3 regions of the Dongia sp. agr-C8 genome follow, and region 2 is predicted to be linked to each of the others. Evidence: predicted binding sites of a transcription regulator. Region 2 holds the regulator's gene; each other region holds the start of a gene.
The links. The regulator LexA, encoded in region 2, represses DNA repair genes until DNA is damaged. The targets are predictions, from matches to a motif close to ATGTTCTANTTTGGTTC.

Region 1 (4,155 bases), 220 kb from region 2:
CGATCACCTCGCTCGGAATCAACTTCACCAGGCGATCGAGGTATTGCTTGCCGATGTCCGGCGGCGTGCCGCCGCCGGCTGCTGCCGCGAAGATGTTGGACGAACTTCCAATCCGCAGAACTCTCGCCATGTGTTCCCCCTGACCAAGGCCCGAACGGGCCGGATTGCGCCGTCACCGTGCGCATGGCGCGGCTGATCGCAGGGATAACTAGGCTGCCGTGACATCGCCGTTATATCGATTTGGCGCAGCGGCCCGGTGCCGAATGCATCACTTGAGCCACGGTTTCGCATATCCCCCAGACAATCGGGGCGCGACCCGGTAAGCGGGCGATCTCCGTCCATCGCCTGCTTCGGCCGCTCTACTCTGGGAATTGCGGTGATTCAGTAGACTGGCACCGTGATTCCCCTGCCGACGCAACCTTCACCGTGCGAGTTCAGGATTGTGTCCCCGGAACTACAATCTCGGCACTCCGTCGGCAGTTGCCAAACGGTGGTCGCGAGTGAATGCGCATGGCAGAGCTTTCGCGGCCGACTAGAACACCTTTATCGGCGTGGTACCGATATCAGTTTGGTTTAGGCGAATTGCGCTCACCGCTCCCGTCTAAAGTGGCCCGCCTAGCCTATGGGATACTACCGGTCTCGTCACAATTGCGGTAACGCCCTTAGAACGGAATATCGTCGTCCAGATCTCCGCCGCCGCCACGGCTGCCGCCGGAGCCACCACCGCCTCCGCCACCCGAGCCATAGCCACCGCCCGAGCCGCCGCCGTAACCACCGCCACCGCTGCCGCCGCCATAGCCGCCGCCGGCTCCGGCATCGGCCATTTCATCGCCGCCACCGCCACCGCCGCGGCCGTCGAGCATGGTGAGTTCGCCGCGGTAGCGCTGCAGCACGATCTCGGTGGTGTATTTTTCCTGGCCGCTCTGGTCGGTCCATTTGCGGGTCTGCAGCGCGCCCTCGAGATAGACCTTGGCGCCCTTCTTCAGGTAGCGCTCGATCACGTCCACCAGGCGGTCGTTGAACACCACGACACGGTGCCACTCGGTCTTTTCCTTGCGCTCGCCGGAATTCTTGTCGCGCCAGTTCTCCGAGGTCGCGACCGAGAGATTCGCCACCTTGGTGCCGTCCTGGGTGGTGCGGATCTCCGGATCGCGGCCGAGATTGCCGATCAGAATCACCTTGTTCACGCTGCCTGCCATGATGTCCCCGCGTCTTTCCGATTTGTCTGTGTCTGTTGTGGTTGGTGGTGGATCGAGTCTGCTGCGGTCTTTGAGCATATTCGGCGAGAGTTTTCGACCCCTCACCCTGGCCCTCTCCCGCAAGGGGAGAGGGGATTCTTTCACAACCTGTTTCGCTTCGGTTGCGCCGCGCCAGCCTTTGGGGACCCGTCTCGCCGTGCAGCGAGGAGAATCCCCCTCTCCCCTTGAGGGAGAGGGCTGGGGTGAGGGGTCGATGACTCTCGCCGGTGTTGACACCCGCTGTCAGGAGGCACACTTAGCACCGAACGATCATAGAACAAAGGGCTTTGATCCGGCGCGCGGGCGGCTATAGTGGCGGCCCGGCGCGAGGCTCGGCTGCGCCCCGTAACATCTTGATTTTCCGGTTGAAAACACATGGCTAACGGCTCGACAAAGCGGGATTCTTTGGCGAATTTGGAGGCGGGGCACGTGATCTCCGTTCGGGGGGCGCGGGAGCACAACCTGAAGAATGTCGATGTCGATATTCCACGCGACGCGCTGGTGGTGCTGACCGGGCTTTCGGGCTCGGGGAAGTCGTCGCTCGCCTTCGACACGATCTATGCCGAGGGGCAGCGGCGCTATGTGGAATCGCTCTCGGCCTATGCGCGGCAGTTCCTGGAGCTGATGCAGAAGCCCGACGTGGATTCGATCGAGGGCCTGTCGCCGGCGATCTCCATCGAGCAGAAGACCACCTCGAAGAATCCGCGCTCCACCGTCGGCACGGTGACCGAGATCTACGACTATCTGCGGCTGCTCTATGCGCGGATCGGCGTCCCCTACTCGCCCGCGACCGGGCTGCCGATCGAGAGCCAGACGGTCTCGCAGATGGTGGACCGGATCACGGCGCTGCCGGAGGGCTCGCGGATCTACCTGCTGGCGCCGATCGTGCGCGGGCGGAAGGGCGAGTACAAAAAGGAGATCCTGGAGCTGCAGAAGCGCGGCTTCCAGCGGGTGCGGGTCAACGGCAAGATCGTCGAGATCGGCGACTTCCCCAATCTCAACAAGAAGCTGAAGCATGACATCGAGGTCGTGGTCGATCGCCTGGCGGTGAAGCCGGGGCTGGAGACGCGCATTGCGGATTCGGTGGAGACGGCCTTGGGGCTGGCCGACGGGCTGCTGTTCGTCGATTTCGCGGATACGCCGCCGAAAGGGTATGAGCCGCGGATCCTGTTCTCGGCGAAGTTCGCCTGCCCGGTTTCCGGCTTCACCATCGATGAGATCGAGCCGCGGCTGTTCTCCTTCAACAACCCGTTCGGCGCCTGCCCGGTCTGCGACGGGCTGGGCTCGAAATTGTATTTCGACCCGGAGCTGGTGATCCCGGACGAGAGGAAGACCCTGCGCGACGGGGCGATCGCGCCTTGGGCGCATTCCTCGTCGCAGTATTACGCGCAGACCATCGACAGCCTGGCGCGGCATTACAAGTTCAGCCTCGGCATGCCGTGGAAGGACCTGCCGAAGAAGATCCGCGACGTGATCCTGTTCGGCTCGGGCGACGAGGCGGTGACCCTGACCTTCGACGACGGCACGCGGAGCTACAAGACCACCAAGCCGTTCGAGGGCGTCATCACCAATATGGAGCGGCGGTTCCGCGAGACCGATTCGTCGTGGATGCGGGAGGAGCTCGGGCGCTACCAGGCGAGCTCGCCTTGCGACGCCTGCAACGGGCAGCGTTTGAAGCCCGAGGCGCTGGCGGTGAAGATCGACGGGTTGAACGTGGCGCAGGTGAGCGAGTTCTCGATCCTGCAGGCGGGCCAGTGGTTCGGCGCGCTCAACGCCAAGCTCGGCCCGAAGCAGAAGGACATCGCCTATCGGATCCTGAAGGAGATCAACGAGCGGCTGGGCTTCCTCAATTCGGTGGGGCTGGAATACCTGACCCTGAGCCGCGCCTCCGCCACCCTGAGCGGCGGGGAGAGCCAGCGCATCCGGCTGGCCTCGCAGATCGGCTCGGGGCTGACCGGCGTGCTCTATGTGCTGGACGAGCCGTCGATCGGGCTGCACCAGCGCGACAACGACCGGCTGCTGGCGACGCTGAAGAGATTGCGCGATCTCGGCAACACGGTGCTGGTGGTCGAGCATGACGAGGATGCGATCCGCGAGGCCGATTACCTGATCGACATGGGGCCGGCCGCCGGCGTGCATGGCGGCCAGGTGGTCGCCAAGGGCACGCCCAAGCAGGTGATGGCGGGCAATTCGCTGACCGCGCAGTATCTCAACGGCACGCGCGGCATCCCGGTGCCGGAGGTGCGGCGCGCGGGCTCGACCGACCAGAAGGGCAATCCGCTCAGCTTGAAGATCGTCGGCGCCAAGGCCAACAACCTGAAGAATGTCTCGGTGGAGATTCCGCTGGGGGTGATGACCGCGGTGACAGGGGTTTCCGGCGGCGGCAAGTCGACCCTGATCATCGAGACCTTGTACAACGCGCTGGCCAAAAGGCTGCACGATGCGCGCACCCATCCGGGGGCGCATGAGCGGATCGAGGGGCTGGAATATCTCGACAAGGTGATCGACATCGACCAGTCGCCGATCGGGCGCACGCCGCGCTCCAACCCGGCGACCTATACCGGCGCCTTCACCCCGATCCGCGACTGGTTCGCCGGGCTGCCGGAGGCGCAGGCGCGCGGCTATAAGCCGGGCCGCTTCTCCTTCAACGTGAAGGGCGGGCGCTGCGAGGCCTGCGAGGGCGACGGCGTCATCAAGATCGAGATGCATTTCCTGCCCGACGTCTATGTGCAATGCGACCAGTGCAAGGGCAAGCGCTACAACCGCGAGACCCTCGAGGTGCATTTCAAGGGCAAGTCGATCGCCGACGTGCTGGACATGACGGTCGAGGAAGGCGTCGAGTTCTTCAAGGCGGTGCCGCCGATCCGCGACAAGCTCGCCATGCTGGAACAGGTCGGCCTCGGCTATATCCATATCG
Region 2 (4,155 bases):
CGTGCACTGGAGACCGACTGGTTCGGCCGCGTCTCCGATACCCTGCGCGGCGCCGGTTTCTGGCTGGCGACCACGATGCTGACCAGCGTGGTCGCCACGCTGATGACGGCGCCGTTCGCGATGTATCACTTCGATCGCCTGAGCACCTACGGCGTCGTCGCCAACCTGATCGCCGTGCCGCTGACCGGCTTCTGGGTGATGCCGATGGAGATGATCGCGCTGCTGCTGATGCCGCTCGGCCTCGACGCGCCGTTCTGGCATCTGGCGGCGCGCGGTTGCGACGGCATCCTCTGGGTGGCGCACACGGTCACCGCCTGGCCCTATGCCAACCTGGTGACGCCGGCGATGCCGGCCGCGGCCATGACGGCGATCGCGCTCGGCCTGGTCCTGCTCTGCCTGCTGAAGAGCCGTTGGCGCGTCCTCGGCTTGGCGCCGGTGCTGGGCGGACTCGCCAGCCTGTTCTTCGTCACCACGCCGGACGTGCTGGTGGGCGGCGACGCCAAGCTGCTGGCGATCAAGGACGGAGAGGGGCTCTACCAACTGAACTCGCTGCGCGCCAGCAAGCTCGCCGCCGAAACCTGGCTGCGGCGCAACGGCCAACTCGAAGCGGTGCGCTTCCAAGACTTGGACGATGGGGGTTGGGACGACAACGCCATCCCGGATCTCTCCTGTGACCCGCGCGGCTGCATCTATCGACGAAACCATCGCACGATCGCACTGACGCTGAGCGAGGAGGGGCTGGAGGAAGACTGTGCGAACGCGGACCTCGTCATCAGCGCGGTGCCGATCCGGCGCGGCTGCAGGAAGCCGGCCACCATCGATCGCTTCGATCTATGGCGCGGCGGCGCGCATGCGGTGTGGATCGAAGCGGACGGCCGTTTCAGCATCCAGAGCGTCGCAGCGACCTTGGGCGACCGGCCCTGGGTGCTCGATCGGATGCGCAAAGCTATTCGGCAAGATCGTCTGATCGGCGATCCTGACCTGGACGAAACTGATGCGGTCGCGGCGGAGACCGCCGACGACGCGGACTGAGCAGGCCCGACGCCGCGTGCATTTACGGCCGCCTCAGCCTCAGCCTCAGCCTCAGCCTCAGCCTCAGCCTCGAAAAACCCGATAAGCCGCTGATATCAAAGCATTCCAGCGTCAATTTCCGCGGGGCGATCCTGCGTCCCGTCAATGCTGGGTCCATGCAGTTGGCCGCGCAGGCCCCGGTTCGGATGGAGAACCCGGGCTTCCTAGTACTTCCGCATCAGGCCGATCAGCTTGCCCTGCAGCTTCACCCGGTCGGGGCCGAAGATGCGGGTCTTGTGGGCCTGGTTGGCGGGTTCGAGGGCGATCGAATCGCCCTTGCGGCGCAGCCGCTTCAAGGTGACTTCGTTGTTGTCGATCAGCGCCACGACGATGGTGCCGTTCTCGGCATTCTCGCAGCGCTCGATCAGCACGGTGTCGCCGTCATGGATGCCGGCCTCGATCATCGAATCGCCTTCGACGGTGAGGGCGTAGTGCTCGCCGCGGCCCAGCATGCTGGCCGGAATGTCGACCGCGTTGCTGTTGTCGCGCAGCGCCTCGATCGGCGTGCCGGCCGCGATCTTGCCGTAGAGTGGAAGCTGCACCGTCTCCGCCGCCTGGGCGACCATGGCTCCGGGCAGGCTGGGCGTGAAATCGCCGCGAATGACATGGGCCGAGAAGCCGCGCCGTCCGCCGTCGGAAGCCGCCGCGGCCCCGCCCTTCGCATGGTCGCCGCGCCCCATCTGGTCATCGGAGAGCCGGGTGACTTCCAGGGCGCGCGCCCGGTGCGGCAGGCGGCGGATGAAGCCGCGCTCTTCCAAACCGGTGATCAGGCGATGCACGCCGGACTTGGACTTCAATCCCAAGGCGTCCTTCATCTCGTCGAAGGACGGGGAGATTCCGGTGTCGGCGAGACGCTCCTGGATGAATTGCAGCAGCTCGCGTTGCTTCCTGGTCAGCATGGCCTTGTCCTTTCTCCGGTTCCGCTGCCCGGTCTTCGGGCGAGTCGGCACCTGTCAGAGCAAGTGTCGACGCGGAACAAAGCAAAAACTGTGCCCATGTTCTAGTTTGGTTCGTGTGGAAAAGTCAAGCGAGTCTCGACTTCCCGACAGGAATTGTCAGGAGACATCGGGACCCGGACCTGAATTCTGCCCTGCTTGGCGAGCGGCTAAGGAACTCGCTTGATTACGAGTATGGGGTCGCGCACCACGCAAGCCGCCGGATCGAGTGACTTGAGCTCGTCGGGTGACTTACTAGGTGCAGTCGACGCTTGCTCTATTTCTCCTGGGTCTGGGCTCAGAGGCGGCAAGCCAGCGCGCTGCCGACAAACAGCGACGATATCGCTCAAGCTCGCCAGGGAGGAAGTCTGTGGCTGGCTCTCGTACGCATCCTCGAAGCACTTCGTATAGACCTCGTATGGACGACAAGGGTCGTCGGCCCATCCCCACTGTGCGGGCAACGACAACATCAGTGCGACAAGTGCGCCTATGGTCTGGCGATTGATCATCACGGAATGATAGAACAATAGGCTGGCGTTGCCAGTTATCTTTGACCGAGAAGGACAAGGTCTGCGGTGTCGCCCATCCGAACGGCGGGGGCGTGGGGCGGGCGGATCACCAGGCCGCCGGAGCGCGAGAGCGCGGAGAGCATGGCGCTGTCCTGCTTCCCGAACGGTGTGGCGACGAAGCCGGTTTCGTCTTCGATCACCGACGCGCGCAGATAGTCCTGCCGGAGATCGTTGGCGGGAAGGTCGATCGCCAGCCGCGCCTTCACGATATGCGGGCCGACCTCGGTTTCGCCCAGCATGCGGGCGATGGCCGGGCCGACGAACAGGGTCGAGGTCACGATGGCCGAGACCGGGTTGCCGGGGAGGCCGATCACCTTAAGGGCGCCGGCGGCGGTGCCGAGGGTGCCGAACATCAGCGGCTTGCCCGGACGCATGGCGATCTTCCAGAAGTCGAGCGCCATGCCTTTGGCTTTGAGCACGCTCTGCACCAGATCATGCTCGCCGACCGAGGCGCCGCCGCTGGTCAGCAGCAGGTCGGCGCCGGCCGCGCGGTCGATCAGGTCGGCGAGGGCGGATTCCTCATCGCGGGCGATGCCGAGATTGATCGCCTTGCCGCCGCATTGGGTGACGAAGGCGGCGAGGGCGAAGCCGTTGGAGGCGATGATCTGCCCTGGCGCCAAGGCCTCGCCGGGCTGCACCAACTCGTTGCCGGTGGAGATGATGGCGACCCGCGGCTTGCGGGTCACGGTGAGCCAGGGCCAGTTCATCGCCGCGGCAAGCCCGATATCGGAGGGCGTCAGCCGGCGGCCGGCGGGAATGCCGAGCTGGCCCTCGGCGAAATCATTGCCGGAGCCCCGGATATGCTTGCCCTGGATCGCGGCGCCGCCGTCGACAATGCGGACGTGGTCGCCGTCCTTCTCGGTGTTCTCCTGGATGACGATGGCATCGGCACCCTGCGGCAGCGCGGCGCCGGTGAAGATCCGCGCCGCTTCGCCGGCGCCGACCGCACGCGACGGCAAGGTGCCGGCGGCGATCGATTCCACGACCTTGAGGCGCACGGGAAGCTGCTGCACGTCGGCGGCGCGGACGGCATAGCCATCCATCGCGGAGACGGCTTGCGGCGGATGCGCGAGGCGCGCGGTCACCGGCTGTGCGAGCACGCGGCCGAGCGCCTGGTCCAGCGCCACGACCTCGGGGGCGAGCGGGGCGAAGGCGGCGAGGATCCGGGCGGTCGCTTCCTGCACCGAGAGCATCAGTCGGCCTCGAAGGTGCCGGACTTGCCGCCGCTCTTATGGGTCAGGCGGATATCGGTGATGCGCATGGTCTTATCGACCGCCTTCACCATGTCATAGACGGTGAGTGCCGCGACCGAGACGGCGGTCAGCGCTTCCATCTCGACACCGGTGCGGCCCTTGAGCTTGCAGGTGGCTTCGATCGCGACGGCGGATTTCGCCGCGTCGATCGAGAGCTCGACCTTCACCGAGGAGAGCGAAAGCGGGTGGCAGAGCGGGATGAGATCGGGCGTCCGCTTGGCGCCCATGATGCCGGCGAGCTGGGCGACCGTCAGCACGTCGCCTTTCTTGACGTGGCCATCGCGGATCAGCGCCAAAGTCGCCGGCGCCATGACGACGGCGCCCTTG
Region 3 (4,155 bases), on a different contig from region 2:
TCGAAGAGAAGACCATGGACATCATGGCGAACATGAAGCTCGAGGTGGTGAACCTCTCGGGCTTCGGTGCGCTGATGCCTTCGGCGCTTTCGGGCGGCATGGTCAAGCGGGCCTCGATCGCGCGTGCCATCGTCATGGACCCGAAGCTCCTGTTCCTGGACGAGCCTTCGTCGGGCCTCGATCCGGTGGTCTCCTCGGCGCTGGACGATCTCATCCTGAAGCTGCGCGAGGCGATGGACATCTCGGTGGTGGTGGTCAGCCATGACATCGACAGCGCCTTCAAGATCGCCGACCGGATCACCGTCCTGGATCAGGGCCATATCCTGGCGAGCGCCCGGGTCGAGGAGATCCGCAGCTCGACCAACGAGCGGGTGCAGAACCTCTTGAACCGTCGCTCGGTTGAGAAGGAAGTCGACCCGGCGGAATATTTGCGGCGCCTGACGGGTGATTAGCGGACCGGCGACTGAGGCAAGAGAGTAGGGGAACAGGGGATCGATGCGGAACTATTCCATCAGTTATGTGACGGTCGGCGTCTTCGTGACGGCGATGATCGTCGCATTGATCGTGACCCTGACCCTGATCGCGGGGCAGACCGGGCCGCGCGACCATTACCGGGTCCTGTTCGACAACGTGACCGACCTCAAATACGGCACCGTCGTGCGCTACGAGGGCTTCCCGATCGGCACCGTAGATAAGATCGTGCCGACCTACGAGAACGGCAAGTATCGCTTCGGCGTGATGATCGGCGTGCAGAAGGACTGGAAGTTCCCGGCCGATTCCAAGGCCGGCATCCGCGCTTCCAGCTTCCTTGCCGCCAAGACCATCGACATCTCGGGCGGCAAGTCGGACGACCTGATCGCGGTCGGCGGCGACATCCCCGGCACCGGCGCCGGCGACATGTTCGCGCTGATGTCCGGGTTGGCCGGCCGGGTCGGCGCGCTGCTCGACAGCGGCGTGGTTCCGCTGATCGAACAGCTGAAGACCTCGATCAAGACGCTGACCGAGACCGCCAACAGCCAGATCGGCGGCGTCGGCGGCGACGTGCGCGGCCTCATCGCCAATGCCAGCGGCCATCTCGACACGATCTCGGCCAACGTCACCGAGTTGACCACCAGCATGCAGGTCAGCGTCGATCAGCTGCAGAAGGTCCTCTCCGACGGCAACGTCAAGCAGGTCGACCAGATCCTGGCCAATCTCGACAAAGCCAGCCTCAACGCCGACAAGACCCTGGCGCAGTTGAACCGGCTCTCGCTGGAGGTCAACGGCGTCGCGGAATCGATCCACGCCATGGTCGATCGCAATTCCAAGAATGTCGACAAATCGACGGCGGACCTCGAATACATCCTGCGCACGGTCTCGGCGAATATCGACGCGATCACCAACAACCTCGAAGGAACCACGCGGAACATGAACGAGTTCAGCCGCCTGATCCGGCAGAATCCGGGCCTGCTGATTTCCGGCGGCAGCCCCGAGGCCGACAAGGGCCTGACGCCCGTGCCGAATGGAGGGCAGTGAGATGGGGCGCTTCCTGAAGCTCCTGCCGCTTGCCGCCATCGCCCTGGTCGTGGCCTGCGCGGCGCCGACCGTGCCGAAGGAGCAGTATTTCCGCCTGGTCGCCACGCCCGCGACCGAGAAGCTGGCGCATCCCTTCGCCGGCATTGTCGAAGCGGCGCCGCTCGGCGCCGACGGCGTCACCGGCGAGCGCCCGCTGCTCTACACCGCGAACGGCGGGACCAAGCTGGAACAGCGCAACTATGCCTATTGGACCGAGCTCCCGACCGCGATGATCCGCGACCAGCTGGTCGCCTACTTGCGCTCGGCCGGCGCGGCGGATCAGGTGGTCCCGTCGGAGCTCCGCATCGGCGCCAACTATCGCATCCAAGGCGACATCAAGCGCCTGGAGCAATCCGCCGGCGACAAGAACGACAGCGGCATCATCGAGCTGGAGCTCTCGGTGATCGACCAGAGCACCGACCAGCTGATCATGAGCAAGATTTACCGCGCCGAGACCCCCTCGGCCGACCATTCGATCGACGGTGCGGTCGCGGCCTTGAACGCCGGCCTGCAGGACGTGCTGAAGCGCTTCGCCGCGGATATCGACGTCCGGTAGTCTCGGATAGCGCGCGCCCCGGATCTTCAGCCGCGGTCGCGATGCTCGGGATCCGGCCCCGGGGCAACAGCCGGTAACCCCCTGGCGAATCGGCTGAATGCCGGGGCGCACACCCCCTATGTCAATGTTTTCTTTGCATTCCCTGTGCTTGGCCGCTATCTGTTGGGCCGCCCGCGCGCTGCCGGAAATAGAGTAGAGCTAGACCCTGGACCATGGCCGAACACGACGACCAGCTTGCCGCCCTCCGGCGCCAGATCGACAGTGTCGATACCCAGCTGCACGACCTGCTGATGCAGCGGACCGAGCTCGCCGTGCAGGTGGGCGAGGTGAAGGCCAAGGCGCAGCCGATCGGCCGCACGCCCAGCGAAGGTGCCAAGTTCGTGCGCCCGGCCCGCGAGGCGAAGATCCTGCGCCGGCTGATCGCGCGGCACAAAGGCAAGCTGCCGAAGGCGGTGATGGTGCGGATGTGGCGCGAGATGATCTCGGCCCTGCTGCAAGTCGAGGGCCCCTTCGTCGTCGCGGTCTACAACCCGCCGGAGGAGCCGGGCTATTGGGATATCGCCCGCGACCATTACGGCTGCCGGGTGCCGATCCTCGGCTTCGACCGCTTGAACCACGCGATCTCCGCGGTGCTGGACGGGCAGGCGACGGTGGCCGTCCTGCCGCTGCCGCATGAGGGCGACCGCGATCCCTGGTGGCGCCGTATCGCCGTCAAGCAGCCGAGGGTGCCGCATGTGATCGCGCGCCTGCCGTTCGGCGATCCCGGCAACCAGCGCGGCCGCGGGCTGCAGGCCTTGGTCATCGGCACCACGCCGAACGAGCCGACCGACCACGACCGCGGCCTGCTGGTGGCCGAGACCCGCGAGCCGGTCAGCCGCAGCGCCATGCGCGACGCGCTCAACACCGCGAAGCTCACCCCCGTCTTCATCCAGGCCTTTCAGGAGCTGGGCGGTCCGGATCAACAGGTGGTCGAGGTCGAAGGCTTCCTGGCGCCGGACGACGCGCGCCTCTCCGCCCTGGCCAAGGCGCTGGGTCCTGAATCCCGCGTCATCGCGATCGGCGGCTATGCCGTGCCGCTGACCGCCGCGGAGCTGGCCGGCGAGCCCGCGAAGACGCCCGAGCCCGCGAAGGCAGCCGAGCCGCCGAAAGTAGAGTCCGGGCCGGAAGCGACGTCGGGAGATGCGGCATGAGCCTCACCGTCCGTCCCGGCATCCTCGACATCGCGGCCTATGTTCCGGGCGAGCACGCGCTCCCCGGCGACGGCCCGGTCTACAAGATGTCCTCCAACGAGAGCCCGCTCGGTGCCAGCCCGGCGGCGATCGCCGCCTATCGAGAACTTGCCAGCGAGCTGCACCGCTATCCCGACGGCGGCGCCACCGCGCTGCGCGAAGCCTTGGCCGCGACCATCGATGCCGATCCCACGCAGATCGTCTGCGGTGCCGGTTCGGACGAGATCCTGCAGCTCCTGACCCGCGCCTATGCCGGGCCTGGCGACGAGGTGCTTTATTCGCAGCACGGCTTCCTGGTCTATCCGATCGCGGCCCAGTCGGTCGGCGCCAAGCCGGTCGCCGCGCCGGAGAAGAATCTCAAGACCGACGTCGATGCGCTGCTGGCCCATGTCACGCCGCGCACCAAGATCTGCTTCGTCGCCGAGCCGAACAACCCGACCGGCTCCTATATCGGCGCCGCCGAGCTGAAGCGGCTGCGCGACGGCCTGCCGGAGCAGGTGCTGCTGGTGGTCGATGCGGCCTACGCGGAGTTTGTCGACAAGCCCGACTACTGCGACGGCACCGATCTGGTGAAGTCGCATGACAACGTGGTCATGAGCCGCACTTTTTCGAAGATCCACGGCCTTGCGGCTCTGCGCCTCGGCTGGGCCTTCTGCCCGCCCGCGGTCGCCGATGTGCTGAACCGCATCCGCGGCCCGTTCAACACGCCGGCGCCGGCGCTGGCCGCGGGCGTTGCCGCATTGGCCGATACCGGGCATGCCGCCAAGGCCAAGGCGCATAACGATCACTGGCTGCCCTGGCTCAGCGCCCGGGTGA

Region 1: the regulator LexA is predicted to act here: its motif matches at 1,503-1,519, upstream of uvrA (excinuclease ABC subunit UvrA).
Region 3: the regulator LexA is predicted to act here: its motif matches at 2,235-2,251, upstream of pheA (chorismate mutase).

Annotation. Positions count from the first base shown of each region.
Region 1 is NZ_BAAGHZ010000004.1:689,303-693,457, forward strand. It holds gene ACYQ4T_RS23565 (hypothetical protein) at 1-130, opposite strand, end outside; gene ssb (single-stranded DNA-binding protein) at 663-1,199, opposite strand; gene uvrA (excinuclease ABC subunit UvrA) at 1,614-4,155, shown strand, end outside.
Region 2 is NZ_BAAGHZ010000004.1:471,429-475,583, forward strand. It holds gene ACYQ4T_RS22490 (ComEC/Rec2 family competence protein) at 1-1,032, shown strand, start outside; gene lexA (transcriptional repressor LexA) at 1,236-1,970, opposite strand; gene ACYQ4T_RS22500 (molybdopterin molybdotransferase MoeA) at 2,551-3,768, opposite strand; gene moaC (cyclic pyranopterin monophosphate synthase MoaC) at 3,768-4,155, opposite strand, start outside.
Region 3 is NZ_BAAGHZ010000001.1:99,921-104,075, forward strand. It holds gene ACYQ4T_RS00440 (ABC transporter ATP-binding protein) at 1-452, shown strand, start outside; gene ACYQ4T_RS00445 (MlaD family protein) at 496-1,515, shown strand; gene ACYQ4T_RS00450 (ABC-type transport auxiliary lipoprotein family protein) at 1,517-2,110, shown strand; gene pheA (chorismate mutase) at 2,323-3,300, shown strand; gene hisC (histidinol-phosphate transaminase) at 3,297-4,155, shown strand, end outside.